One region of the Variovorax sp. LG9.2 genome, then DNA from elsewhere that is predicted to be linked to it. Evidence: riboswitches for the same ligand, from Rfam matches in the RefSeq annotation. Region 1 holds a riboswitch; the other holds the start of a gene.

Region 1 (14,261 bases):
CCGCACGCATCGGACACCGAACGCAACAGCGATCGGCTGACGCGCCTGCACCCAGGCGCCGCAGCATCGCTCGACGTCGCCGCAGCCAACGCATGGGTCGGCATCCGTTGCGCCTCGTCCGACCGCCGCCCGCTCGTCGGCCCGCTCGATGAAGCAGGCTGGCCCGGCGTCTGGGTCAGCACCGCGATGGGCTCGCGCGGCCTCACCTTCTCCGCCCTCTGCGCCGAACTCCTCGCAGCCCACTGGCACGGCGAGCCACTTCCTTTGCCGACGACGCTGGCAAGGGCGCTCGACACACGGCGCCTCGCCAAGCCGGTCAAGGACTGAGGGTGTAGCGTGAGAATGCGGGATGGCCCTTCGCTACGACATCACCCACACCACCACTTACCGCTACAACAAGCCCGTCACCTTCGGCTTGCACCGGATCATGTTCCGCCCGCGCGACAGCCACGATCTGCGTGTGCTGGCGACCGACCTCAAGGTCAGCCTCGGCGCCAACATCCGGCTGATTCAAGACCCGCATTCCAACTCGGTTGCGCTGGTGCAGCCGCTGGGAGAGGCGACCGAACTAAAGATCGTCTGCTCGTTCACCATCGAACAGGTGCCGTCGCTGCTTGACCAGCTGGTGCTGCACCCGGCGGCGGAGTTCCTGCCCTTTGCCTATTCGGTCCAGGACCGGCTCGACCTCGAGCATTACCTGCGTCCGCACCACGACGACCCGCAAGGCGAGTTGATTCGCTGGGCGCACCAGTTTTTGCAGACCGACGCACCCAACAGCACGCGCGATGTGCTGGCGCGCATGAACGCGCACATCGGCAAGAGCCTGACCTATGCAGCGCGCGATGAAGAAGGCACGCAGACGCCGCTCGAAACGCTCCAGCTCGGCAGCGGCAGTTGCCGCGACTACGCGCTGTTGATGATGGAGGCGGCACGGCGGCTGGGCGTGGCGACGCGTTTCGTGTCGGGCTATCTGTACGACGCAGCGCTCGACTCGCGCGCCATCGAGGCGGCGGCAGCGGGTCCGGCGGCCGGCAGTATCAGCGCCACCACAGGAGCCGGCTCTACGCACGCATGGCTTCACGCGTACCTTCCGGGCGCGGGCTGGGTCGCCTACGACCCGACCAACAATCTGATGGGCAGCGCGCAGTTGATCCGAGTCGGAGTGGCGCGCGATCCGTCCCAAGCTGCGCCCATTGCCGGCAGTTGGTTCGGCGCGCCCGACTCGTACGAAGGAATGACAGCAACGGTCGTCGTGACGCGCCGCCGGCACTGATTTTTCAGGCAGACCACGTAAGGGTTCGATAAAAGTTTCGTAGGACGAAAGGCCGACTCCGCCGCGTTGTCGCGCGCGCGATACCACCTCAGGGAAAGTCCCTGCTCCGTTGATTTTGGTGCGCCATACGCTCACCCCGCCGAACGGCACAACAACACAAAGTACGGAGACATTCATGAGCAAAAAGCGCATCCCGCTTCTCGTCATTGCAACGCTGTCCCTTGCCGCTTGCGGCGGCGGCGGCGGTGGTGGTTACAACGGTCCCCTTCCCATCGCAGCAGCGCCAACGCCTGCACCCGCACCGGCCCCTGCGCCCGCACCTGCCCCTGCACCGGCCCCCGAGGAGAAGCGCCTGCAAGATAGCCGCACTTCGTTTGCACCCTCGCCCGCCGATGCAGCCGCGACGACCTTTGCTGCGCTCGTGGTGGACCCGTCCGATACGGTCGTCAACACGACGACCAGCCGCTGGCAAGGCGTGCTCGGCGGTGCGCTCTATCGCGTCGAGGTGCCGGCCAACTGGAACGGCAAGCTGGTCATGTATGCGCACGGCTACCGCGGTCAAGGCAATCAACTGACTGTCGACAATCCGGGCATCCGGCGCTACCTGATCCAGAACGGATACGCCTGGGCCGCGTCGAGCTACAGCAAGAACTTCTACGACGTGCGCGCCGGCATCGAAGACACCAACGCCTTGGCGCTCGGGTTCAACAAGATCGCTGCGGCCAACAATCGCACGCTTGCCGCGCCGAGCAAGATCTACATCACGGGCGTGTCGATGGGCGGCCATATCACTGCGGCAGCCATTGAAGACGAGGCCTATGCGACCGAAAACAACAAGGTCAAGTACAACGGCGCCGCGCCGATGTGCGGCGTGCTGGGCGACACCGAGTTGTTCGACTACTTTGCCGGCGCGCAGGTGACTGCGCAGGTCGAAGCGAGCTTGCCGAAATATCCGTTCCTCAACTGGACCGACATTTCTGCGCAGGTGGTTGGAACGCTGTTCACCCCCAGCTTCCCAACCGCTCCGGTGACCGCAACCGCGGGTGTCGGCGTCAAGTACCAGAGCGTGGTGAAAAACCTGACCGGTGGCGAGCGTCCGATCGCTGCGGTGGGCTTCGCCTACGGCGGTACCTTCCCGATCGTCATCGGCGTCTTTGGCGGCGACGGCACCATCAACGGCATCCTGAACAAGAGCGTGATCGACACCAACCGTTTGACCTACACGATCGATGGCGACGCGGCAGGCTCGACAACGCTCAACGCTTCGGCACTCAAGCTGACCGCGGCGGTCGACGCCAACCGGCTTCGCACCGACGGCCTGCGCTGGATTCCGAAGACCAACGGGCAGTTCAAGATTCCAGTGGTCACGCTCCACACGCTCGGCGATTTCTACGTGCCTTTCAGCATGGAGCAGATCTACCAGCAGCGCGTGGCGGCCAACGGCAACAGCACATGGCTGGTACAGCGCGCGGTTCGCGGCGCTTCGCATTGCGACTTCACCACTGCGGAAATGGCCGAAACCTTCGACGCAATGATCAAGTGGGAACGTGACGGCGTGAAGCCAGGCGGCGACGATGTGGTGACCGCGGCAACTGTCGCCGCACCGGCGTATGGCTGCACCTACACACGTAATACAACGAACCCGAACGACGACACCAATCCAAACGTGGCTGCACTTCGGGGTGCGATTGCGGCTTCGCCCGGCGGCACTTGCCCCCCATGAACGTCGCTTGAAGCGATAGCGAAAAAAAGAGGCCTTTCGGCCTCTTTTTCATTGAGCGCTACACATGCAATCCTCTCCAAATATTGCAATAGTTACTAAATGTGAACTAATGCGCTTGTCCCCTTCGGACGGCAGAACTAAAACCGATGTTCTTCCTGAACGCCCCCGAAAGGACCAAGACGTGAACACCGACCGAGTAGCCCTGATCGTCGACGAACCCATTCCTGGCCACTACTACTGGATCCTGCAGCGCCAGGACGGTGCAGCCTGTCGTGCGGTCGCTGCCGCCGAAGGCCCGCTGCCGAGCCACGGCCTGGCACTGATGGCGGGCACCACCGCGTTGCAGCGCCGCTTGAGTTCCCGCGTGCTCGACCGCCGCCCGCTGCCACCCGTGCTCGACTTCGAACAGCCCCGCATCGACTTCGCGCCGACCTCGCTTCAGTGAATTGCCGGTGCGCCGCAGAGCGCACCTTGCTTTGATCGGCCTCGATCGGGCACTCGACCGGAGAGGCCGTTTTGCGCGCTGTCCAATCGATCGCCGATCCATGTCCAGCGACAGACGCTGACGACAGTCAGCGGTCGCTGTCGACACCCGCTCGCCGCGCCCTTGCCGCGCGCTCGCTAATATCCGGTGCCGATGCGCGCCGCGATTCCTTACCCGAGTCTTTCCTCAGCACGTCGCTCTCTTATCCGAAGCGCGCCCCGAATCGTCCGGCAACCCGCATGGGCGTTGAAGAATATGCTTATCCGCATAAGGCGCGAACCAAAAAATAGTTTGCTTCCATAAGGCGTGCTTTTAAAGTCCGGGCTCCCTGGTTGCAGCGGACCGTGGCACCACGATCGCCCCCAGAACGTTTATCACGATGTACCAATACACAGAATTCGACCGTCAGTTCGTGCACCTGCGTGCAGCGCAATTCCGCGACCAGCTGGAACGCTGGCAAGGCGGCAAACTCTCCGAAGACGAGTTCAAGCCGCTGCGCTTGCAAAACGGCTGGTATGTGCAACGCTATGCGCCGATGCTCCGCGTAGCCGTGCCTTACGGCGAACTGTCGAGCAGGCAAATTCGCGTACTGGCGCGCATCGCGCGCGAATACGACGAGCCGGAGGCCGAGGTCTACAAGACGGCACTCAAGACGCAAGGCAAGCTCGGCACGTTGAAACTGCCGACGCACTATGCGCACTTTTCGACGCGCCAGAACGTTCAGTACAACTGGATTCCTCTGGCCAAGAGCGCCGATGTGATGGACCTCCTGGCGTCGGTCGACATGCACGGCATCCAGACCAGCGGAAACTGCATTCGCAACATCACCAGCGACGAGCGCGCCGGCATCGCCATCGACGAGATTGCCGATCCGCGCCCCTTCGCTGAAATCATGCGGCAGTGGAGCACGCTGCACCCCGAGTTCGCCTTTTTGCCGCGCAAGTTCAAGATCGCCATCACCGGTGCCACCGAAGACCGCGCCGCCACCGGCTGGCACGACGTGGGCCTGCATCTGGTGAAGAACGATGCCGACGAACTGGGCTTTCGCGTTCAGGTCGGCGGCGGCATGGGCCGCACCCCGATCATCGGCACCGTACTGCGCCAGTTCCTGCCGTGGGACCAGATCATGAATTACCTCGAGGCGGTGGTTCGGGTCTACAACCGCTACGGCCGGCGCGACAACATCTACAAGGCACGCATCAAGATCCTGGTGAAGGCCGAAGGCCAGCGCTACATCGACGATGTCGAGGCCGAGTACAAGCAAATCGTCGAGCATGACGGTGCGCCGCACACCATCACGCAGGCCGAATACGACCGCGTGTCCGCCACCTTCGTCCCGCCGACGTTGGCCACGCGAGTGCTGCAGAGCGCCGAGCAAACCGCCATCGACCTGCAAAAGCACGCGGCCGACGATGTGCAGTTCGCACGCTGGCTGGCACGTAACGTGGCACCGCACAAGAACCCCGCCCTGCGCGCGGTCACGCTGTCTTTCAAGCGTCTGCACCAGGCGCCGGGCGATGCGGATGCCGACCAGCTCGACACCATCGCGCAGCTGTCGGACCGCTTCTCGGCCGGCGAAGCACGCGTCACGCACGACCAGAACGTCGTGCTGCCTTGGGTACATGCCGAAGACCTGCATGCGCTGTGGCTCAACGCTCGCGAAGCCGGCTTTGCCAGCGCCAACGTGCGCCTGCTCACCGACATGATCGCCTGCCCCGGCGGCGACTTTTGCGCGCTCGCGAATGCGCGCTCGATCCCTATCGCCGAAGCCATCACCGAGCGCTATCAAGACCTCGACGAGCTCGACGACCTCGGCGAAATCGATCTGCACATCAGCGGCTGCATCAACTCCTGCGGCCACCACCACAGCGGCCACATCGGCATCCTGGGCGTCGACAAGGACGGCAAGGAGTGGTACCAGGTCTCGCTCGGCGGCTCCGACGGCTCCAAGCTCAGCGGCACGCCGCAGGCCGGCAAGGCGGTGGGCCCTTCCTTCTCCGCAGCCGAGGTGCCGGAGGTGATCGAAGCGGTGCTCGGCACCTACCGCGACACGCGCAATGCGGGCGAGACTTTCATCGACACGCTGCGCCGCGTCGGGCACGACCCGTTCAAGGCGTCGGCCAACGGTGCGCGCTTCAAGGTGGAGGCCACTGCATGACCGCCTCCAGCCAAACGAAGTACACATTGCAGCTCGTCGCCAACGAAGACCATGTCGACGACGGCGACCCCAAGGTCATGCAACTCGCCAACGATGCCGATCCGCTCGCGATCGAGGTGTGCCTGGCCGACGTCGAGCGCATCGACCTCAACTTCCCCAAGTTCACCGACGGACGTGCGTATAGCCAGGCCTTTTTGCTGCGCCGCCGTCTCGGCTTCAAGGGCGACATCCGCGCCACCGGCGACGTGCTGATCGACCAGCTGGTGCAAATGGAGCGCACCGGCTTCAGCAGCGCGGTATTGAAAGAAGGCGTGGACGCCTCCGCGGCGCAACGCCAGTTCGAACGTTTCTCAGGCTTCTATCAGGGCGACGCAATACACACCGCGCCGCATTTCGCGACATGAACACCGACCTCGACCTCGACCTCCAGCATGTCAACGCCGAACTCGGCCGCAATGCCCAGGGCCTCGTGGACTGGGCGATCGGCCTGGGCCAGCCCGCGATCGTCACCACCAATTTCCGCCCCTTCGAAGCTGTGATCCTGCACATGGTCACGCGCGCGAAGCCCGACGTGCCGGTGATCTGGATGGACAACGGCTACAACACCGAGGCCACCTACCGATTTGCCGATGAAGTGACAAAGCAGCTGGGGCTCAATCTGCACATCTACCTGCCGCGCCGTTCGCGTGCGCATCGCGAAGCAGTGGACGGCCCGACGCCCGCGCTGGACGACCCGCGCCATGCCGCGTTCACGCAAGAGGTGAAGCTGGAGCCCTTCGCGCGTGCGCTGCGCGAGACCGCACCGAAGGTCTGGTTCACCGCACTGCGTGCCACCGACACCGCCGTGCGTGCACAAATGGACCCCGTCAGCCTCAATCCGGATGGCTTGATCAAGCTCGCGCCGCTGCTTCACTGGTCGTCGAAAGACCTGTACGAATACTGCGAGGCGCATGGCCTGCCCAACAACTTCGACTACGTGGACCCGACCAAGGGCGAAGACAACCGCGAGTGTGGTCTGCACCTCGCGCATTGACGTCGCAACCTTGAACAGCCCCTCCCGATGAACGCCCGTACCGAAGCCGATCTGCTGCTCCCCGACATGCACTCTCCCGCGCGCCTTTCCAACACCCAACTCGATGCGCTCGAAGAAGAGACGATCTTTATCCTGCGTGAAGTCGCCGGCGCCTTCGAGCGTCCCACCCTCTTGTTTTCAGGCGGCAAGGATTCGCTGGTGCTGTTGAAGTGCGCCGAAAAGGCGTTCGGCTCGGGGCGCATTCCTTATCCGCTGCTGATGATCGACACCGGCCACAACTTCCCTGAAGTGACGGCCTTTCGTGATCACCGTGCGAATGAACTCGGCGCGGAGTTGATCGTGCGCAGCGTCGAAGATTCGATGGCGCGCGGCACCGTGCGTCTGGCGCATGCGGGCGAGTCGCGCAACGCGCACCAGTCGGTCACGCTGCTCGAAGCCATCGAAGAGTTCCGCTTCGACGCGCTCATCGGCGGTGCCCGGCGCGACGAAGAAAAGGCGCGTGCCAAGGAGCGCATCTTTTCGCACCGGGATTCATTCGGGCAGTGGCAGCCGAAAGATCAACGCCCGGAGTTGTGGACGCTTTTCAACACGCGGCACGCACCCGGCGAACACTTTCGAGTCTTTCCGATTTCCAACTGGACCGAGCTCGACGTCTGGCAGTACATCGAGCGCGAGAACGTCGAGTTGCCTTCGATCTACTACACGCACAAGCGTGAAGTGGTCGAGCGCCGCGGCCTGCTGGTGCCGGTGACCGAACTCACGCCGCCGCGCGCCGGCGAGCATGTCGAAGTCCGCGACGTGCGCTTTCGCACCGTGGGCGACATCACGACCACCTGCCCGGTCGCCAGCCTGGCAGCCGATGCGGGTGATGTCGTCATCGAAACGCTGACGGTGAATGTCAGCGAGCGCGGCGCCACGCGAATGGACGACATGACGTCCGAGGCTTCCATGGAAAAGCGCAAGAAAGACGGGTACTTTTGATGAACGCAACGACCCTCGCATCTGACTTGACCGAAGTCCAGAACCACGCGGGCGACACCGGTACGGCTTTGCGCTTCATTACCTGCGGCAGCGTCGACGACGGCAAGAGCACGCTCATCGGCCGGTTGCTGGTCGACAGCAAGACCGTGCTGCAAGACCAGCTGGCAGGCGTGCAGCGCGGTGGTGAAACCGACCTTGCGTTGCTGACCGATGGCTTGTCGGCCGAGCGCGAGCAAGGCATCACGATCGACGTGGCCTACCGATATTTCTCGACTGCCAAGCGAAAGTTCATCATCGGCGACGCGCCCGGACACGAGCAATACACCCGCAACATGGTGACCGCCGCTTCGGCCGCCGACGCCGCCGTGGTGCTGGTCGACGCAACCAAGCTGGGATGGGCCGGCGAAGTGCTCGACGGTGAAGTGGTCCAGCAGGACCTGCTGCCGCAAACCCGCCGGCATACGCTGCTGTGCAACCTGCTGCGCGTGCAGTCGATCGTCTTCGCGGTCAACAAGCTCGACGCGATGGACGATGCCGATCTCGCCTTTGAGCGTATCTCGTCGGCGATCAACGGCTTTGCCGAAGCGGCCGGTGTGGCGGTCGCGGCCATCGTGCCGATCTCCGCGCTGAAGGGCTGGAACGTCGCGACGCATTGCACCGAGCGCGCCGACTGGTGCGGCTACAGCGGTCCGACCCTGCTCGAACTGCTAGAGCAACTGCCGGTGACCGCGCAAGACGAAGCCGTGCCGTTTGCCTTTCCGGTGCAGTGGGTCGAAAAGTTCTCGTCATCGGCCGACACCTCGCAAGGCCGCCGCATCTTCTGGGGCCGGGTCGCCAGCGGCCACGTCGAGCCCGGCCAGCGCGTGACCGTGCTGCCGAGCAACCAGACCGCGACCGTTGCGCAGGTGCTGAGCCACACGCGTCAGCCGAAGACCGTGCATGCGGGCCACAGCGCCGGCATCGTGTTGGATCGCGAACTCGATGTGTCGCGCGGCGACTGGCTGCTGGCGCCCGACGCCTTCGAGCCGGTGCGGGAAATCACCGCCACCGTCGCCTGGCTCGACGATGAACCGCTGGTGGCCGGCCGCATCTACTGGGCGCTGCAAGGGCATCGCTGGGTCAAGGCCAAGGTCGCTCGCATCATCGACCGAGTGAACATCACGACGCTCGAATCCGAGCCGACTGCGCAGCTGGAAGCCAACGCCATCGGCGACATCGTGCTGGCGTTGCAACAGCCGCTCGCTGTGCTGCCGTTTTCGCAATCGCGCGCCCTCGGCTCGCTGGTGCTGGTCGACACCGCCACCAACAAGACCTCGGCTGCAGTGCTGGTGCAACCCGCCAGTTAAAATTCAGGGTTTCCCCGATCGCTTTGCCTCTCAAAAGAACATGACACACGTCGTCTCCGAATCGTGCATCCGCTGCAAATACACCGACTGCGTGGACGTGTGCCCCGTCGACTGCTTCCGTGAGGGTCCCAATATGCTGGTGATCGATCCGGACGAGTGCATCGATTGCGCGGTGTGCATTCCCGAGTGCCCCGTCAACGCGATCTACGCCGAAGAAGACCTGCCGGCAGACCAGCTGGCTTTCATCAAGCTCAATGCCGAGCTGGCACTGGCCGACGGCTGGAAGAGCATCACCAAGCGCAAGCCGCCGCCGGCCGACGCCGACGACTGGAAAGACAAGACCGACAAGATCGGGGAGCTGGTGCGCTGACCACTCTCGGCACGCCGATCGAGACCGACGCCCTCATCATCGGCGCCGGCCCGGTCGGGCTGTTTCAGGCCTTCCAACTTGGCCTGCTCGAAATCTCCTGCCACATCGTCGATGCGCTGCCTGCTGCGGGTGGGCAATGCGTGGCCCTTTATGCAGACAAGCCGCTCTACGACATTCCAGGCACGCCAGTTACCAGCGGCCGTCAACTTGCGCAGTCGATGTTGCAGCAGGTCGCACCGTTCAAGCCGGAGTTTCACTTCGGCGAGCAGGTAGCGACGCTAGAACGGCAGGCGGACAACCGCTTCCTTTTGAGCACCTCCAACGGCACCGCATTTCTGGCGAAAACCGTGTTCGTTGCAGGCGGTGTCGGCGCCTTCGTGCCGAAGCGCATCGCCATCGACGGCATCGCGCAATTCGAAGGCACACGGCTTTTCTATCACCCGGAATCGCTGACTGGCTTTGCCGGCAAGACGGTGGTGGTGAACGGTGGTGACGACGTTGCGCTCGACACCGCCATTCGGCTGATCGACATTGCGCAACGCGTGACGCTGCTGCATCGCCGCGACGGGTTTCAGGCCGAAGAAGCCACCGTCGCCCGCTTTCGCATGCTGGTAGACGATGGCAAGCTCGGCTTCAGCGTCGGTCAACCGACTGCGTTCGACGAGCGCCGTCTGCGGATCACGACACCCGACGCGCAAACAGTCGATCTGCCACTCGATGCGCTCATCGGCTGCCTCGGCATTTCGCCGCGGCTCGGGCCCATTGCCGATTGGGGACTGGCGCTCGAACGCAAGCAAGTGCCGGTCGATACGGCAAGGTTCGAAACCCGCGAACGCGGCGTGTTCGCTGTCGGCGACATCAACACCTATCCAGGCAAGAAGAAGCTCATCGTCTGCGGGTTTCACGAGGCGACACTGGCGGCCTGGGGCGCAGCCGAAATCGTGTTTCCGGGCAAGTCGATCCCGCTGCAGTACACGACGACCAGCACGCGTTTGCACACCCTGCTGGGTGTTGATCACCCGCGCTGAACCGGTGCATGGAGTGCGTCTCCACGAAAAGGGCCCGCCGCCAACTGCAACGTCAACATTTCCCCGCATCTTTTTCCCTAACTCAAGGAGCATCGCCATGAACATCCAGCCCTACATCTTCTTCGAAAGTAACTGCGCCGAAGCCATGCGCTTCTACGAGAAGGCGCTTCGCGGCAAGCTCGAAATGATGGTGACGCACGCCGAAATGCCCGACTTCGACGCCACCAAATTCCCGCCCGGTACTGCCGAGCGAATCATGCATGCGCGACTCGTGGTGGATGGCCAGGTGCTGATGGCATCGGACAACGGTTCCGGCATGCCATACGACGGCATGAAGGGCTTTACCGTCACCCTCACCTACCCGGATGTCGCCGAAGGAAAGCGCGTGTTCGACGCGCTGGCGGAGGGCGGACAGGTGCGCATGCCCTTCGGCAAGACCTTCTGGGCCGAAGCATTCGGCATGACGGTCGACCGCTTCGGTACGCCGTGGATGGTCAACGCCGGCTTGTCCGATCCGACATCGCCGAACTGACACATGAGCGGCATTCCCCGCATGAGCAGCTCGCTCGACTCGCGCAAGCGCTGGCTCACGCTGATGGTTCTGTGCCTCGGCGTGCTGATGATCGTGCTCGACACGACCATCGTGAATGTCGCGCTGCCTTCGATCCGCGCCGATCTCAAGTTCTCCGAGACGTCGTTGGTGTGGGTCGTCAATGCGGGCTACCGACAGGCATTTACGGTCGGCGCGTTGTTCGCGGCGGCGGCCGGTGTGATCGGCGCGGTGTGGCTGCGCACCGCCTCGCCGTCGGCCGCGGCATCGCCCTCCTCGTCACCCACCCCGTCCTCATGACGGCAACCATCCAGTAACTCTTCAAGTTCCCCTTTCAACCCTCGTTCAGAAAGTTCTGCCATGGCTCGCTATGTCGATGGATTCGTCGTTCCGGTTCCAACCGCCAAACTGGATGCCTATCGGCGCCTCGCGCGCAAGGCCGGCAAGATATGGAAAGAGCATGGCGCGCTCGAGTCCATCGAGTGTGTCGCCGATGATGTGAAGCCCGGCAAGCTCACGTCGTTCCCGCAGAGCGTGAAGTTGAAAGACGATGAAACGGTCGTCTTCTCGTGGATCGTTTTCAGCTCGCGCAAGCAGCGCGACGCCGTCAACGCCAAGGTCATGAAAGACCCGCGACTGGCTGACATGATGGACCCGAAGGCGATGCCGTTCGACGGCAAACGCATGATCTGGGGCGGCTTCAAGACACTCGTCGAACTCTGATAGGGCTTGCGGGTCGCATCACGACTCGCCCTTGCTTTTCTGTCGCTAGAATCCGGTCACCTTGCGTTCCAGCGCAAGGCCGCTAGGGGTGTTGAAGCGCTGATCTTTTCTGCGCCGAGACTGAGAAAGTCCCTTTGAACCTGATTGAGGTAATCCTCGCGCAGGGAAGCATGTCCAGGGCCGCAGCACTTCTCTCAGTCTGCAGAAAGCTCCGCAAGCCGACCTGCCATCACGTCGGAAGAACGTCATGGCAACCCGCAGTTCCGCCCAGAAGAAGTCTGGCCCCCGATGGCGCACTGCGCCTGTTCCCCAGGCGTTGGCCACTTTGTTCCTGATCGCGGCCGCGAGCGCCCAGGCGCAAACCACGCTCCCCGCCATCACCGTGAACGAGCAGACCGCACCGGTGCAAGCGGACATCAGCGGCTTCGGCGACGTGCCTTTGCGCGAGTTGCCCATCACCGCAACTGTCATCGGCAGCAAGCAGATCCAGGACAGTGGCGCACGCCGACTGGCCGACCTCACAAAGTTCGATTCGTCGGTGACAGATGCCTACAACGCGGCCGGCTACTGGGACTATCTGACGGTGCGCGGCTTCGTGCTGGACAACCGCTTCAACTACCGGCGCGAGGGCTTGCCCATCAGCGCCGAAACGTCGATTCCGCTCGACAACAAGGAGCGCGTCGAGATCCTGCACGGCACCAGCGGCATCCAGGCCGGCACCAGCGCCCCCGGCGGGCTGGTCAACTACGTCGTCAAGCGGCCGACATCGCAAGACCTGCGCGAAGTGCGTATCGAAACAACGAGCCGCGGCAGCGTGCTGGGCGCGGTCGACCTCGGCGGCCGCTTTGGCGACGACAAGCAGTTCGGCTACCGGCTCAATGCCGTCAACGAAAACCTGAAGCCGCCTACGCACAACCTGGACGGCAACCGCAACCTCTTTTCGCTCGCGGCGGATTGGCGCATCACGCCGGACTCGTTGTTCGAAGCGGAGATCGAATACAGCCACAAGGCGCAGCCGAGCCAGAACGGCTACAGCCTGCTCGGCAACGTGTTGCCTCCGGTGCCGAATCCGCGCCTCAACCTGAACAACCAGCCGTGGTCCCAACCCTCGGTATTCAATGCGCTGACCGGCAGCCTTCGCTTCACGCAGGCCATCAACGCCGACTGGCGCTGGAGTGCGCAGATCGGCCAGCAGCGCCTCAAGACCGACGATCGCCTGGCCTACGCTTTTGGCTGCAGCGCCGAAGGCAACTACGACCGCTACTGCTCCGACGGCACCTTCGATTTCTACGACTTCAGGAGCGAAAACGAACGACGTCGACTGACCGCCGGCCAAGTCAACCTGAAGGGCAACGTGATGACCGGCAGCGTGAAGCACGAGCTCGGCTTCGGCATCTTGCAGAGCCGCGTGCGCAACCGGTTCGAAGACCAGGCCTACAACTACGTCGGCACCGGCAACATCTTCGGTACGGCGGTGGTGCCGGCCGACCCGACGATGGACATCCCCAACACCAATCGCGACGAGCGCTCGACCGAGTACACGGTGCAAGACGCCATCCATTGGAACGACAAGTTCACGACATGGCTCGGCGTGCGCTACACGCACCTCAGTCGCGGCAGCGTGCGCACCGACGGCTCCGACCCGACGCAGTACAGCCAGAACATCACCACCCCGTGGGTCGCGGCCAGCTACGCGTTTCAGCCCGGCTTGCTCGGCTATGTGAGCTGGGGCAAAGGCGTCGAGTCGGAGATCGTGCCGAACAGGGCGTCGCAGTACAGCAATGCCGGCGAAGCCTTGCCCGCCCTCACCTCCAAGCAGTGGGAGATCGGCCTGAAGGGCGGCGGCAACGTGGCGGACGGCGCCCTTAATTGGCAAGTGGCGTACTTCGACATCTCGCGGCCGATGACCAACCTCGACAGCTGCGACGCCAGCGGCGCGTTGTGCAACGGTCAATACGACGGCCGCGCCGTGCACCGCGGACTCGAAGCCAATGCGCAATGGACCACCGGGCCGTGGCGCTTTGGCGGGGGCGTGACCCTGATCGACGCCAAGCGTCGCGACAGCACGTTAGACCCTGCCGCCAACGGACAGCATCCGACCAACGTGCCCAACCAGGTAGTGCGCGCGCTGGTCGGTTACCAGTTCGCCGCCGTGCCTGGCCTGAGCACGCAACTGCTGATGTCGCACGAAGGCCGACGCAACGTGCTGCCCGACGGATCGATCCAGCTGCCGTCGTGGACCCGCTTCGACGCCGCGCTGCGCTACGACACCAAGCTCAACAACGTGAACACGAGCTGGACCGTAGGCGTTGAAAACCTGGCGGACCGCAGCTACTGGAAAGAGTCCCCCTACCAGTTCGGCCACGTCTACCTGTTCCCCGGCGCACCCCGTACGCTGAGGCTTGCGTTCACCGCGTCGCTGTAATGCGACGACGCGTGAGCCCCAGCCAGGAAGCCCGAAAAAGCCACGCTATAATCTGAGGCTGTTTTCCTCGATAGCTCAGTTGGTAGAGCGCCGGACTGTTAATCCGTAGGTCCCTGGTTCGAGCCCAGGTCGAGGAGCCAAATCTCTAGTGTTGACGGGCCTTTCAA
Region 2 (14,261 bases), on a different contig from region 1:
CGCCCACGCCGCGCACGTCGAACACCGTGTCGAAGCGCTGCCAGCCGAGTCTCTCGACGTGCAGGGCGCCGGGCTCGAGGTCGGTCACGCGGCGCTGCCAACACCAGCGCACACCGGCCGCGCCGTCGTGCAGTGCCGCCATCGCGGCGGCAGCGTCGATCTGCGCTTCACCCGGCAGCAGCCATGCATGCGCCACGCTGGCGAGCGCCGGTTCGAGCGCTGCCAATGCGGCTGCATCGAGAGTCTCTGCCGGCATCAGCCCGGCGACTTCGTGGTTGCCAAGGCGGGCGAGCACGCGCTCGGCGCTGCCCTTGTCGGCGCGGTGCGCGAGCATCAGACTGCCGCGTTCCGCGAAGTGCGGCGGCCCCGGAAGCTGCCGCACGATGTCGCGCCAAAGCCCAATGGAACGCAGGCCCCGCACGGCGATGTCGGCGGTCGCGTTGTCGAGTTCGGCCAGCGGGCTCAACATGCCGGCCGCGGTGAAGCCGGCGGCACCCTGGCCGTTGAAGCGCGCTACCGCGTCGTCGGCCGGATCGAACACCGTCACCGCATGGCCGGCGCGCGACAGCTGCCAGGCGAGCAAGCGCCCGAGCAGCCCGGCACCGGCGATGCCCATGCTTTTGGCGTGCGCCATGGAAGGCGCCACTCAGGCCTGCGGCACGATCGGAATGTAGAGCTCGCCGCCGGCTGCCTTGAACTCGCTTGACTTGCTGGCCATGCCCGCATCGAGCGCCTGTGTTTCGGTCAGGCCGCGCAGTGCCGCGAACTCGCGCACCTCCTGCGTGATCTTCATCGAACAGAATTTCGGGCCGCACATGGAACAGAAGTGCGCGACCTTGCTGCTGTCTTTGGGCAAGGTCTCATCGTGGAATTCGCGAGCGGTGTCGGGGTCGAGACCGAGGTTGAACTGGTCCTGCCAACGAAAGTCGAAGCGCGCCTGCGACAGCGCATCGTCACGCGCCCGTGCGCCGGGATGGCCCTTGGCCACGTCGGCCGCGTGGGCTGCGATCTTGTAGGCGATGATTCCCTGCTTCACGTCGTCGCGGTCCGGCAGGCCCAGGTGTTCCTTGGGCGTGACGTAGCACAGCATGGCGGTGCCGGCCCAGCCGATCATGGCGGCGCCGATGGCGCTCGCGATGTGGTCGTAGCCCGGCGCGATGTCGATGGTCAGCGGCCCGAGTGTGTAGAACGGCGCTTCGTGACAGGTCTTCAACTGCTCGTCCATGTTGGCCTGGATCAAGTGCATCGGCACGTGGCCCGGTCCTTCGATCATGGTCTGCACGTCGTGCTTCCAGGCGATTTTGGTGAGCTCGCCCAGCGTGTGCAGTTCGGCAAACTGGGCCTCGTCGTTGGCATCCGATGCGCAGCCCGGGCGCAACGCATCGCCCAGCGAAAAGCTCACGTCGTAAGCCTTCATGATGTCGCAGATGTCTTCGAAGTGCGTGTAGAGAAAGCTTTCCTTGTGGTGCGTGATGCACCACTTGGCCATGATCGATCCGCCGCGCGACACGATGCCGGTACGCCGCCCCGCCGTCAGATGGATGAAGCCCAGGCGCAGTCCGGCATGGATGGTGAAGTAGTCGACGCCTTGTTCCGCCTGCTCGATCAGCGTGTCGCGGTAGATCTCCCAGGTGAGGTCTTCGGCCACGCCGTTCACCTTCTCGAGCGCCTGATAGATCGGCACGGTGCCGATCGGCACCGGGCTGTTGCGCACGATCCAGTCGCGCGTGGTGTGGATGTTGCGGCCGGTCGACAGGTCCATCACGTTGTCTGCGCCCCAACGGATCGACCACACCAGCTTTTCGACTTCTTCCTCGATGCTCGAGGTGACTGCCGAATTGCCGATGTTGGCGTTGATCTTGACCTTGAAGTTGCGCCCGATCGCCATCGGCTCGACTTCGGGATGGTTGATGTTGCCCGGGATGATGGCGCGGCCACGGGCCACTTCGTCGCGCACGAACTCGGGCGTGATGATCTTGGGAATGTTCGCGCCCATCGGGTTGCCGGCGAGGCGTTTTTCGCGCGCCGCATCGGCCATGTACGGCGCCATCCATTCGCGCTTGCCGTTCTCGCGCAACGCGACGTATTCCATCTCGGGCGTGACGATGCCGCGCCGCGCGTAGTGCATCTGCGTCACGTTGCCGCTCTGGCCGGCACCGGTGCGGGCGCGCCGTGGCGTGCGTTGCAACGAGGCGGCGCCGGCACGCAATTCGGCAATGCGCTGGGCATCGCGGTCGGCATGCGTCGCCCCGTCGTCCAGCGCCAGATGCAGGCGGCCTTCATAGCTTTCGGTGTCGCCGCGCTCGGCCACCCACATATCGCGCACGCTCGGCAGTCCGCGGCGCACGTCGATGTCGATCGTGGCATCGGTGTAAGGGCCGGAGGTGTCGTAGAGCGAGACGCGCTCGCCATTGGTTAACGCCACCTCGCGCACCGGCACGTTGAGGTCTGGGCGGCTGCCGGCGATGATGCCTTTGGTGGAAGCGGGAAAGGGTTCGCGGGTGAGCGCGAGAAGAGACGCGAACTTGTCGATGGCATTCATGCGGGGCACTCCTGGTTGCAAGACAACGGGTGCTCCGCGATGGCTCCGGGACAGCGCCCGTCATCGGCGGACGGGCACACAGGGGAGTCGCAGCTCTTCTTACGCTGGTATGAACCAGATCAAGTTCGCGGGTTCGGACTGACCATCTCAGCACGCGCTTGCGTGCACCCCGGAGCGGGGCCGATTCTGGGCATGGTGCGCGCGGAAGTCAACCAGCAATGCCCCGCCTGACGGTCTTCCACCGCAACGTTGGGGCGGTGAAAATAAGTCCTGCCCGGAGACCGCGAGACTGCACGGTGTCTCCTCAGTGACTTCTCAGTGATTGCGCTGTGGGCTGTTCAAGAAAAAACCATGACGACTTCAGCATCTCCCACACCGTACAAACGCGACTTCCCGACAGCGTTCGGCGCCATTCGCAAGCTGCTCGCCGATGGCAACGACACGACACAGGTGTTCGTCATCATGCGAGCGCTCAACGGCCCGGCACCGCGCCATAACTACGCTCGCTTGATGCACACGCCGGCTGGCAGAAAGCTTGCCTACCGCCGCGTCGAACTAGCGGAGCGATTCTCCGATCCGGCCTTCATCGCGAGCTTTGCGCCGGGCACCGTCGGCGCCGAGTACCGCGCGTTTCTTGAACGAACCGGATACAGCGCCGCCGGTCTGGCAGAGATATCCAATCTCAAACGTGAGCCGCTGGTCGAAGACCCTTACGCATGGAGCGCAAGGCGCACGCGCGACGTGCACGACATCTGGCACGTGCTCACCGGCTACAAGGCCGACGAGAGTCTGGGTGAAGCGGCGCTGGTCGCGTTCAGCTTCGCCCAATCGGGCGGACTGGGCTGGGCCTTTATTGCGTTGGCTGCCTCCTTGAAGAGTCTGCGCGTGACTGGAAATTCCGTGTTCGCGCGTGCGGTGATCGAAGGCTGGCGCAACGGCCGCAAGGCGGCGTGGCTACTGGGTGAAGACTACGAGTTGCTTTTGCACGAGCCGCTCCCCGCAGCGCGCGAACGCCTCGGCATCGCGCCTCCGACCCGCTATGTGTCGGCGCAAGGCGTGCTGGCCGAGCATCTCGCCTGATGGCGCTCGTTCGATGACGCCTATGCGGCGGCTGCCCGGCTCGGCGCTTCTCCTGGCCGCCGCATTGCTCGCGGGTTGTGGCAGTCAGCAAACTTCAGCGCCCCGCGCGCCACGCGCCGCGCTGTCATCGGAGCAAGCCAACGACATCGCGATCCATGCACTCGGTCTGGTCGGTACGCCCTATCGATATGGTGGCAATACGATCGAAGGCGGCTTCGATTGCAGCGGCCTCATCGGCTATGTCTACCGCTCCCGCATGGGCGCCACGCCGCCGCGCACGGTGGCGCAACTCTCCGACTTCGGCGATCCGGTAGCGACACGCGAACTCCGCTCCGGCGACATGGTGCTTTTCGGAAGCGGAAGGCCGACGCATGCCGGCATCTACGTCGGTGAAGGGCGCTTCGTGCATGCGCCTTCGACTGGTGGTGAAGTACGGCTCGACCGGCTCGACGGTCCTTACTGGTCGCGGCAGACGCTCAAGGTGCGGCGGCTTTGATGTGCGTCAAACCCGATGACATCGCTCGGCCGCAAGATCGCGCCAGACACTTGAGGATCGATCCATGTTCAAACGCATTCTTGTAGCCACCGACGGCTCTACGTTGTCGAAGAAGGCCGTGCGCGCTGCCATCACGCTGGCGGCGCTGCACGACGCGCAACTGGTCGCGCTGACCGTCGTGCCGCGCTATCCGACGAGCTACCTCGATGGCGCGATGGCGTTTTCTGCCGAGGAGATCGCAACCACCGAAAAGCGCTGGGCCGACTCCGCGCAAGCCGTGCTCGACGACATCGTTACGGCCGCCGAGGCCAAAGGCGTGGACATCAAGACCGCGACCATGAGTTCCGATCAGGTGGCCGAATCGGTGATCCGCGCGGCACGCAAGCATCGCAGCGAGCTGATCGTGATGGCATCCCATGGCCGCAAGGGGTTGAAGCGGTTGCTGCTGGGCAGCGAGACGCAGCATGTGCTCACGCACTCTTCTCTGCCGGTGCTGGTGCTGCGCTGAAGCTCATCTGAACATCAAGGAAGCAACCGCTGCCACAACGGCTTGCGCTTTGGCTCCAACGCCTCCAACGTCCCGTTGATGGTCGTGGCGCCGGCGAAGCGACGTCGCGCTTCCTCCTCGTGCGCTTGCGCCACATGACGTGCCCCCTCGTCGCCATGCATGACCGCGCGGCGCCAGTTCAAGGTGCGCGCGATGAGGTCTTGATCTGTGAGTTGGTCGGGTTGTGTCATGCCCGGATTGTCAGTTACATATTAGTTACAAATAGGGAACTTTCGCACGGCTGAGGGCTAAAAGCGGGCTGTGCGCCTCAGCGTCATTGCATCCGTGAATTACGCCACTCGCGCGGTGACCGACCGAAGCGCTCACGGAACGCGCGGCTGAAATGCGCGGCGTCGTTGAAGCCTCGCGCATAGGCGATTTCGCCTACGGGGCGCCCCGCCAGTCGTGGCTCGAGCAGGTCTTTGCTGCATGCTTCGAGCCGGCGTTCCCAGATGTATTGCGAGGCGGTGAGCGGCTCGCTCTTGAAGACCCGATGGATGTGGCTGGCCGACACACCGAGCTCGGCGGCCAGGCTGCTCACGGACAACGTCGGGTCGGCCAGTTGCTCGTCGATGCGGCGCTTCACGCGCGCCAAGTGATAGGCCGTCAGATTGCTGAGGCCGGGTGCGCGCGCCGCCGGCAAGGTCTGCAGACCCGCGACAAGAATGCTCTGCACGCCGTTGGCCACGGCGAGCGCTGAAGCCGGCTGCAAGGTGTCGATGTCTTCTCGCAGCGTCCGAATCATGCCGAGCAACAGGTGCCCGGCGCCTTCACGGCCGGACACCGTCGTGGCGGTCAGTGTTTCGGTGTTGCGCAGTTCGCTGCGCAGACGCTCGCCCGGCAGCTTGAGCACGATCTGCTCGAACGCATCGTCGAAGCGCAACTCGTAGGGCTGAGTGCTGTCGTACAGCGCAAAGTCGCCGGCCGACAGCACCGCGTCGCGGCCGTCTTGCCGCACCACCCCTTTGCCCTTCGCCTGGATGCTCACCAGAAAATAATCGTCCGACGAGCGCGCAATGTGGCCTGCGGTGCGTGTCACGTTCTGTGCGCTCGACGTCACCACCGACACGTCGAGGCTGGGCAGCGTGTGCTGCCGGATGCTGCCTTCGAAATTGCCTGCCTCGTCCGGGCGCACCGGATCGCATCCGAGCTGCACGTAGACGTTGCAGATCATGTCGGTCCAGTACGCGAGTCGCTGGTTGCGGGGAACCGCGTCGGTGCTGAGCAATTGATTCATGGATAAGTCCCGAAGTGCGCTCCAGAAGTGCGTTCTCGAAATGCGTTCTGCCACGCTGGAACAAGAACGCCGCGCGTGTCGGACAAAGTGTTTGCTGGCGGCGAACTTACGCTTCAAGCAACCCGCATGCCATCGCGCAAACCCGAAGCGCACGGCGCGGCCGATCCTTCCAACCCGCCAGGAGAAACCAACATGCCCCGTGCTGCCCATCCCAAGTTTCGCGTCGCTGCCGTGCAGGCGGCGCCGGTGTTCCTCGACCTCGACGGCACCATCGACAAGACCATCGACCTGATGGCCGACGCTGCCGCGCAAGGCGTCAAGCTCATCGCGTTTCCGGAGACCTGGCTGCCCGGCTATCCGTGGTGGATCTGGCTCGATTCACCAGCGTGGGGCATGCAGTTCGTGCAGCGCTACAACGACAACTCGCTGGTGGTCGGCTCACCCGACTTCGACCGGCTCCGCGATGCGGCGCGCAAGCACAAGATCTGGCTGTCCACAGGCTACAGCGAGAAAGCTGGCGGTAGCCTCTACATTGCGCAGATGCTGATCGACGACCAGGGCAACACGGTGCAGACGCGCCGCAAGCTCAAGCCCACGCACGTCGAGCGCACGGTGTTCGGCGAAGGCGACGGCTCCGACCTGACGGTGTGCGAAACAGCGATCGGCAATATCGGCTCGCTCTGCTGCTGGGAGCATCTGCAACCGCTCAGCAAGTACGCCATGTACGCGCAGAACGAGCAGATCCATTGCGGCGCATGGCCGAGCTTTTCTCTCTACCGCGGCGGCGCATACGCGCTTGGAGCCGAGGTCAACAACGCGGCAAGCCAGGTCTACGCGGCGGAAGGCCAGTGCTTCGTGATCGCACCCTGTGCCACCGTGTCGCCGGCGATGAGCGACCTGCTGTGCACCGACGCGGGCAAGAAGCAGATGCTGCTCACCGGAGGCGGCTTTGCGCTCATCTACGGCCCGGACGGCTCGCCAATGGGAACCAATCTCCCGGAAGACCAGGAAGGCCTGGTCATCGCCGACATCGACCTCGGAATGATCTCGCTCGCCAAGGCGGCGGGGGATCCGAGTGGGCACTACTCGCGACCCGACGTCACGCGCCTGCTGTTGAACAAGACACGGCGTGAGGCGGTGGTTTTCGAGCGGACGGCCGAGCGCGAATCGGGTGCGTTCGAGGTGGCTGCGCCGGTCGCCCCTTCGCCCGCCGTTGCCGCGGAATCCATCTTGCAGAGCGCGCGCGTCCCGCTCGCTGCCTGACCGGAACCGAGCCACGGAGCAACGCATGGAATCCGCCATCGCAGAGCATTTGAAGTGTCCGCGTACACGGCATCGCCGGGTCGAGGACGACTACGCACCGCCCTACCCCGATCGCATCGCCGCGTGTCGAGCACTACGAGACCATGTTCAACACGCCCGATCGCTTCGAAGGCGTCGGCATGGTCATGGGCGAACTCAGCGGCGAACTGCAGGAGCACGGCTACTGGGGCTCGATGCGCGACCGCATTCCACTGTCGCAGACCGATGCGATGTCGCCGTCGGGCTCGCGCGCGGTCGTGGCCGGAGCGCCGCTGCCAGGCCAGCGCGTTTGAGTCGCTGGTCACCAGAACATCGCGATGATCCGCTCCGGTCAGGAATGGACCGACACCGCGGGCACGGAACGCACGATGTATGTCGAAGAAATGGAGCCCGTGTTGCGCGAAGGCATGGACTTTCTGCGCGACCGGGGTTTGTCGATCGGCTGCTACAGCAACCGCTACATGACCCATCTCGACGCCGCGGGTGCGCCACTGCAAAAGTCGTTCGGTCTCAGCTATTGGCGGTCATTGGCAGACATGGAACGCTGGGCCGAATCGCATCCGACGCACGTGGCGATCTTCGGCGGCTTCATGCGCTACGTGCAGGCGCTCGAGTTCCAGGTCAAGCTGCGCGTGTATCACGAGGTCTCGGTTTTGAAGGCGGACGAGCAGCGCTACGAGTACATCAACTGCCATGCACGCACCGGACTCATGAACGGCTTGCAACATGCGAGTTGAGTAGACAACGAAAGGCCCGCCGTCTTGCGAGGGCGGGCCTTTCGATCAAGCGCCATTGCGGGCGCTGACATTCGGTTTAGCGCGTCGGCTTGAACGGAGCGCGCTTGGCAGCTTCACGAGGAACGAACACCTTGCCGGCACCACCGTGGCCTGCACCATGACCAGCGCTTGCGCCGCGGGGCGCGAAGCCCTCGCTGCGACCACCGCCAGCACCACCGCGCGGTGCGCCGTCGCCGAATCCGGGCTTGCGACCGTAGCCGCCGCCTTCTTCGCGAGCGCCACCACCGAAGCCGGCATTGTTACCGCCGCCGAAGCCGCTGTTGCCGCCACTGTTGCCCTGGTAGTTGCCACGCGGGCCCGGTGCGCTCGGACCACGCGGAGCGCGGTCGTTGAAGCCGGTCGCACCAGCGTAGTTGCTGCTGCCGCCACCAAAGCCGCCGCCATTGCCGCCGAAGCCACCACGATGGCCGCCAGCGCCACCACCGCCGCCGAACTTGCGGTCACGCGAATGGTTGTCACGGCTGTCGCGGGCACCGCCGCGGAACTCGCCCATCGGCGGGCGCGATTGCGGCATGCGCTGTTGCGGTTCCAAGCCGGGAATCGTCTCGGAGTTGAACTGCTGACGGCTGTACTGCTCGATGTCCATGATCTTGCGGCGATCGCGGAATTCGGCGAACGTGATGGCCAAACCATCGCGCCCTGCACGGCCGGTACGACCGATGCGGTGGGTGTAATCCTCGGCCTTCATCGGCAAGCCGAAGTTGAAGACGTGGGTGATCGTCGGCACGTCGATGCCGCGTGCGGCCACGTCCGTTGCCACCAGGATCTGCACCTGGCCCTGGCGCAGTGCCATCAGGCGACGATTGCGCAGGCCCTGGCTCAGCGCGCCATGCAATGCCACGGCGCTGAAGCCGGTTTGCTGCAGGTCGGCGGCGAGGCCGTCGCACTCGACTTGCGTGCTGGCGAACACGATCGCCTGGTTGATGGTGGTGTCACGCAACCAATGGTCGAGCAGCTTGCGCTTGTGCTGGCTGTTGTCGGCCCAGAACAGCACTTGCTTGATGTTCGCGTGCTTTTCTTGCGGGCTGTCGATGGTGATGCGCTGGGGTTCGCGCATCACGCGCTGGGCCAGTTGCTGAATGCGCGGCGCGAAAGTCGCGCTGAACATCATCGTTTGCTGACGCCCGATCGTGAGCTGGTTCACTTCTGCGAGATCGTCGGAAAAACCGAGGTCAAGCATGCGGTCGGCTTCGTCGACGACCAGGAACTTGACCTGATCGAGCTTGATTTGCATCGAGCGCTGCAGGTCGAGCAAACGACCCGGCGTAGCGACGACGAGGTCGGCGTTCTGCAGCTTGGCGATCTGCAACTGGTAGGGCATGCCGCCCACCACGTTGGCGATGCGCAGGCCGCGGCAATGCTTGACCAGCTCGATGGCGTCGTGTGCGACCTGCTGCGCGAGTTCGCGCGTCGGGCACAGGATCAAGGCGCCTGGCGTGGCAGCCTTGAAGTTGCGGTTGCTGGTCGGGTCTTTGCGCTTCGGCTTCTTGAGCGGCGCTTCACCGCGGGCAGCAGCTTCAGCGGCCTGGCGCTGAAACTCGGCCTTGGCTTCGGCTTCGGCCTCTGCCTGGCGCTTGAGCAGCGTGTGCAGCACAGGCAGCAGGAAAGCGGCGGTCTTGCCGCTGCCGGTCTGGCTCGACACCATCAGGTCGACGAAACGTGCAGCGCCGTTTTGATCGACATCGCCACCCATGGCGAGCGGAATGACCTTGTCTTGCACCGTGGTCGGCTGGGTGAAGCCCAGGTCGGCGACGGCGGCGATCAGTTCAGGTGCGAGGCCGAGACGGACGAAGCCGTTCGGCAGCGCAGGCGCTTCCACGATTGCTTCATCAGCAGCGGTAGCGATTTCGTTGTTTGGTTCGACATCCGACGCAACTGCGTCGAGTGCTTCCAGGATGGGTGCTTCCGACACGGCGTCGGGAGCAACGGAAAATTCAGTGGATTGCACAGGCGCGAATTCGCCCTGCGCTTCAAAAGCGTCGGTCATGATTCAATCTTCATACGCGAGCGCTGCCGTAAGCGGCGCTCCGTTGGTGGTTAAAAACATCAACCATCCAACGACATTCAGCAGAGGCTTTCGCCAGGGCTGCGGCCTTTTTGATTTGCAGCCGGAACCAGAGAAACTGGTTACCGAAAGCAATCGGGCGCGGTGTGCAAGACAGGGAGATGCAAGAGACGCTGCCGTTGCCACCAAAGGCTCACCGCAGCGAAGCCATCGATTATCGCATGGCTCCGGGTTTTTACCTAATCGTCAGTCGGTCAAACGCAGAAAGGTGGTGCGGTAATGCGCCAGCTCTTCGATCGACTCGTGCACGTCGGCCAAAGCGGTGTGCGCTTGCTGCTTCTTGAAGCTGCTGTACGCACTCGGCTTCCAGCGCTTGGCCAGTTCCTTCAACGTGCTGACATCAAGGTTGCGGTAGTGAAAGTACGCCTCGAGCTTCGGCATGTACTTGACCAGAAACCGCCGGTCCTGACCGATGGTGTTGCCGCACATCGGCGAGCTGGTCTTGGGAATGTATTTAGAGATGAACTCGAGCATCTGCTGCTCGGCCGCCGCTTCGTCGAGCGTCGACGCTTTCACCTTGTCGACCAGGCCGCTACGGCCATGCGTGCCTTTGTTCCACGCATCCATGGCGTCGAGCACTTCGTCGGTCTGGTGAATGACCAGCACGGGGCCTTCGATCCGAGGCGTCAGATCAGGACCGGTGACGACAACGGCGATCTCGAGCAAGCGCTCTTTTTCCGGATCGAGGCCGCTCATCTCGCAATCGAGCCAGACCAGGTTCAGGTCGCTCTTTTTAAGCGTTACGGGCGCTGCGGCGGACGTCGGTGTCGCAGTTGCAGCAGTGGTCGGAGCACCAGTCGAATCAGTAGGTTCAGGCATCGGGGGATTGTCACCGATGACCTGCGAGGCGCAGGTGCGGGGACTAAACTCGTGGCCCATGTCCTCATCGATGATCTTTACTGTCGCCTTCGCCGCTGCGCTGGTTGCCGGCCTGCTCGTGAAGTTCTGGCTCGCCTCACGGCAGATGCGCCACGTCGCCCGGCACCGCAACAACGTGCCGACGCCGTTCGCTCAAACCATCAGCCTCGCGGCGCACCAGAAAGCGGCCGACTACACCATCGCCAAGTCGCGCTTCGGCTTGATCGAAATGGCGTGGGGCGCCGTAATTTTGCTGGGCTGGACGCTGCTCGGTGGCCTCGATGTGGTCAACAAGCTGCTGCTCGCTTGGCTTGGCGGCGGCATGACCCAGCAATTGGCGCTGCTCGTCGCGTTCGCGGCGATCGGTGGCTTGCTCGAACTGCCCTTCACGCTCTGGCAAACCTTCAGGTTGGAAGAGCGCTTCGGCTTCAACAAGATGACGCTCAAGCTGTGGCTGGCCGATGCAGTGAAGTCGACGGTGCTGGGCACGGTGATCGGCCTGCCCATCGCTGCGTTGATCCTCTGGCTGATGGGCGCAGCCGGCACCTTCTGGTGGCTTTGGGCCTGGTGCGCGTGGATGGGTTTTAACCTGCTGCTCATGCTGATCTACCCCAGCTTCATCGCGCCGCTCTTCAACAAGTTCAAGCCGCTCGACGACCCCACGCTGCAGGCGCGCGTGACCGCGTTGATGAAGCGTTGCGGCTTCGCGGCCAAAGGCCTGTTCGTGATGGACGGCAGCACGCGCAGCGCGCATGCCAACGCGTACTTCACCGGCTTTGGTGCAAGCAAGCGCGTTGTGTTCTACGACACATTGCTACGCCAGCTGAGCGCCTCCGAGGTCGAGGCCGTGCTCGCACACGAACTCGGACACTTCAAGCACAAGCACATCGTGAAGCGACTGGTCGCCATGTTCGCCTTGAGCCTCGCAGGCTTCGCGTTGCTGGGTTTGGTCTCGTTGCAGAGCTGGTTCTTTGCCGGTCTGGGCGTGCAGCCCAACATGGGTTCGCCCAACAGCGCGTTGGCCCTGCTGCTTTTCATGATCGCTGTGCCGGTCTTCGGCTTCTTCGTGGCGCCGCTGTCGGCACGCCTGTCGCGCAAGCACGAGTTCGAAGCCGACGCGTATGCCGTCTCGCAAAGCAGTGGCGCCGACCTGTCTGCCGCACTGCTCAAGCTCTATCAGGACAACGCCTCGACGCTCACGCCTGACCCGGTGTTCGTCAAGTTCTACTATTCGCATCCGCCCGCCTCCGAGCGCCTGCAACGCATGGCGCTCGTGCCGGCAACAGCCTGACCCTGAAAGCGCACCATGAGCAACAGCATGTTCAAACCCAAAGATTGGAAAGTCTTGCCGCGCAGAGCATTGACTGCGACCGAGATCGTCGCCAGCCTGTCGAAGCTCGCCGGCTGGAAGCTGAGCGGCGACGGCGCGGATGTTGTCATCGAAAAGACGTACAGCTTCAATAACTACTTCGAGACGATGGCGTTCGTGAATGCGCTGGCCCTCATCGCCCACATGCAAGACCATCACCCCGATCTGTCGGTGCACTACAACCGATGCGTGGTGCGCTTCAACACACATGACGTGAGCGGGCTTTCAGCTACCGACTTCGACTGCGCCCGCCAAGCCGATGCGCTGCTGTCGACCGCTTCCACCGCATGAGAATTGCTGCATGAGCCATATCAGGTATCGCGCCATTGGCTAAGCAGCCACGCGATCTTCCCGGCGGCGCCACCCTGCGCGATGGCCTCGTCATCGCTGCCCACGGTCGTCACTGCCTCGTCGAAACGCCCGAGGGCGAACGCCTCATTTGCCACCCGCGTGGCAAGAAGAGCCAGTCGGTCGTCGGTGACCGCGTGCGCTGGCAAGCGACCGAAGACGAAGGCACCATCGAGCAGGTGCTGCCGCGTCGCAACCTCTTCTATCGGCAAGACGAGATCCGCACCAAGTCGTTCGCGGCCAACCTCGACCACGTGCTGATCCTGATCGCCGCCGAGCCTGATTTTTCAGAGCATCAACTTGCGCGAGCGTTGATCGCTGCCGAGGCTGAGCGCATCACACCGATCATCGCGCTCAACAAGAGCGACTTGGCGCTGCCCTTCGAACGCGCCTGGGCAAAGCTGTTGCCTTACCGGCGAATGCAGCATGGCGTGCTGCCGTTGTCTCTGAAGGCATCGGGCGAGGCCGATCGCGAATCGCTGATGAAGTTGCTGGCCGGTAAAACCACGCTGGTACTCGGCCCTTCGGGCGCGGGCAAGAGCACGCTTATCAACCTGCTGGTGCCCGGCGCCACCGCACTGACCCGCGAAATTTCGCAGGCGCTGAATTCGGGCAAGCACACCACCACCAGCACGACCTGGTACTGGGTCGATGCCGACCACACCACCGGACTGATCGACTCGCCGGGGTTCCAGGAGTTCGGCCTGCATCACATCTCGCCGACGCAGCTCACCGGCCTGATGCCCGATATCGCCGCGCACGCGAACAACTGCAAGTTCTACAACTGCACGCATCTGCACGAACCGGGCTGCGGTGTCATTGCGAATGTAGAAACCGCCGACAAACCGGGCGCCATCAGCGCGACTCGCTACAAGATATACGGCGAATTGTTTGCCGAGTTGAGCCAGACGCGCTACTGAGCAGGCAGTGAGTTAGGAGCGGCGCGCGGTAGGACAGCCGCACCCGATGCGAACGCCACGCGCTCCACCCGGTAGCCGCGCTGGCGCAAGAGCCCTGGCAGGCCGGCGGGCCCGATCATGTGAAGCGCGCCCACCGCGGCGAATACGCTGCGGCCTTTTTTGTGCAGCGCATCGATGGCACCAGCGAGCGCCGGATTGCGGTCGTCGATCAAGCGCCTGATCGCGGCGATCTCTTTTGGCGTGGTCATGCAATCGCACCACTGTGCGTAGCTTTCGAGTCTGGACAAATCCGACTCCGCCCAGGTCGTCAGCAGCGTTCGGGTCAAGGCTTTGGAGCGATCTCCTTCCAGCGCGTCGAGCGCATCCGTGATCTCGTCGACGTCGACCACCGCATCCGGACCAAGCATCGCATCGGCCTGTACCTCCGGCGTTTCGAGCGAGACGATCGGCTTGCGTTCGGCGCGTGCCTGCTCGGCCAGCATCTGGTCGGCACCGTACTCGAAGTACAAGCCATCGGCACGCAGGCCGATCAATTCGATGGTGCTCAGCAACATCGAGGGGTGCATTTTTCCGACCAAGGTTTCGGGCAGGCAAACGCGTGCCAGCTGCGCATTCACCCGCGGCACGAGCGCCGTCGGCACGTCGCCAGCGTGGCGCGAGATAAGCTTCGCGAATCGCTGCTGGATCGAAGGATCGTCGA

The links. Region 1 has a riboswitch for thiamine pyrophosphate ahead of QN413_RS06770 (TonB-dependent siderophore receptor). Riboswitches for the same ligand answer to the same signal wherever they lie in the genome.
Region 2: linked by a shared signal. The riboswitch ahead of thiC (phosphomethylpyrimidine synthase ThiC) and the one ahead of QN413_RS06770 (TonB-dependent siderophore receptor) in region 1 are both predicted to bind thiamine pyrophosphate.

Annotation. Positions count from the first base shown of each region.
Region 1 covers NZ_JASJXB010000005.1:37,126-51,386, reverse strand. The annotation lists gene mnmC (FAD-dependent 5-carboxymethylaminomethyl-2-thiouridine(34) oxidoreductase MnmC) at 1-327, shown strand, start outside; gene QN413_RS06835 (transglutaminase family protein) at 350-1,273, shown strand; gene QN413_RS06830 (alpha/beta hydrolase) at 1,449-2,996, shown strand; gene QN413_RS06825 (hypothetical protein) at 3,178-3,441, shown strand; gene QN413_RS06820 (nitrite/sulfite reductase) at 3,860-5,638, shown strand; gene QN413_RS06815 (DUF934 domain-containing protein) at 5,635-6,042, shown strand; gene QN413_RS06810 (phosphoadenosine phosphosulfate reductase family protein) at 6,039-6,671, shown strand; gene cysD (sulfate adenylyltransferase subunit CysD) at 6,699-7,652, shown strand; gene QN413_RS06800 (sulfate adenylyltransferase subunit 1) at 7,652-8,998, shown strand; gene fdxA (ferredoxin FdxA) at 9,039-9,368, shown strand; gene QN413_RS06790 (NAD(P)/FAD-dependent oxidoreductase) at 9,326-10,396, shown strand; gene QN413_RS06785 (VOC family protein) at 10,494-10,928, shown strand; partial or broken gene QN413_RS06780 (MFS transporter) at 10,950-11,114, shown strand; gene QN413_RS06775 (DUF1428 domain-containing protein) at 11,307-11,669, shown strand; TPP riboswitch at 11,744-11,853, shown strand; gene QN413_RS06770 (TonB-dependent siderophore receptor) at 11,917-14,094, shown strand; tRNA gene QN413_RS06765 (tRNA-Asn) at 14,159-14,234, shown strand.
Region 2 covers NZ_JASJXB010000008.1:45,033-59,293, forward strand. The annotation lists gene QN413_RS10465 (FAD-dependent oxidoreductase) at 1-634, opposite strand, end outside; gene thiC (phosphomethylpyrimidine synthase ThiC) at 647-2,542, opposite strand; TPP riboswitch at 2,622-2,724, opposite strand; gene QN413_RS10475 (Coq4 family protein) at 2,894-3,622, shown strand; gene QN413_RS10480 (C40 family peptidase) at 3,645-4,118, shown strand; gene QN413_RS10485 (universal stress protein) at 4,183-4,626, shown strand; gene QN413_RS10490 (hypothetical protein) at 4,641-4,856, opposite strand; gene QN413_RS10495 (helix-turn-helix domain-containing protein) at 4,940-5,902, opposite strand; gene QN413_RS10500 (carbon-nitrogen hydrolase family protein) at 6,095-7,165, shown strand; partial or broken gene QN413_RS10505 (phenylacetaldoxime dehydratase family protein) at 7,309-7,941, shown strand; gene QN413_RS10510 (DEAD/DEAH box helicase) at 8,018-9,988, opposite strand; gene orn (oligoribonuclease) at 10,253-10,885, opposite strand; gene QN413_RS10520 (M48 family metallopeptidase) at 10,944-12,215, shown strand; gene QN413_RS10525 (4a-hydroxytetrahydrobiopterin dehydratase) at 12,243-12,584, shown strand; gene rsgA (ribosome small subunit-dependent GTPase A) at 12,611-13,561, shown strand; gene QN413_RS10535 (TraB/GumN family protein) at 13,555-14,261, opposite strand, start outside.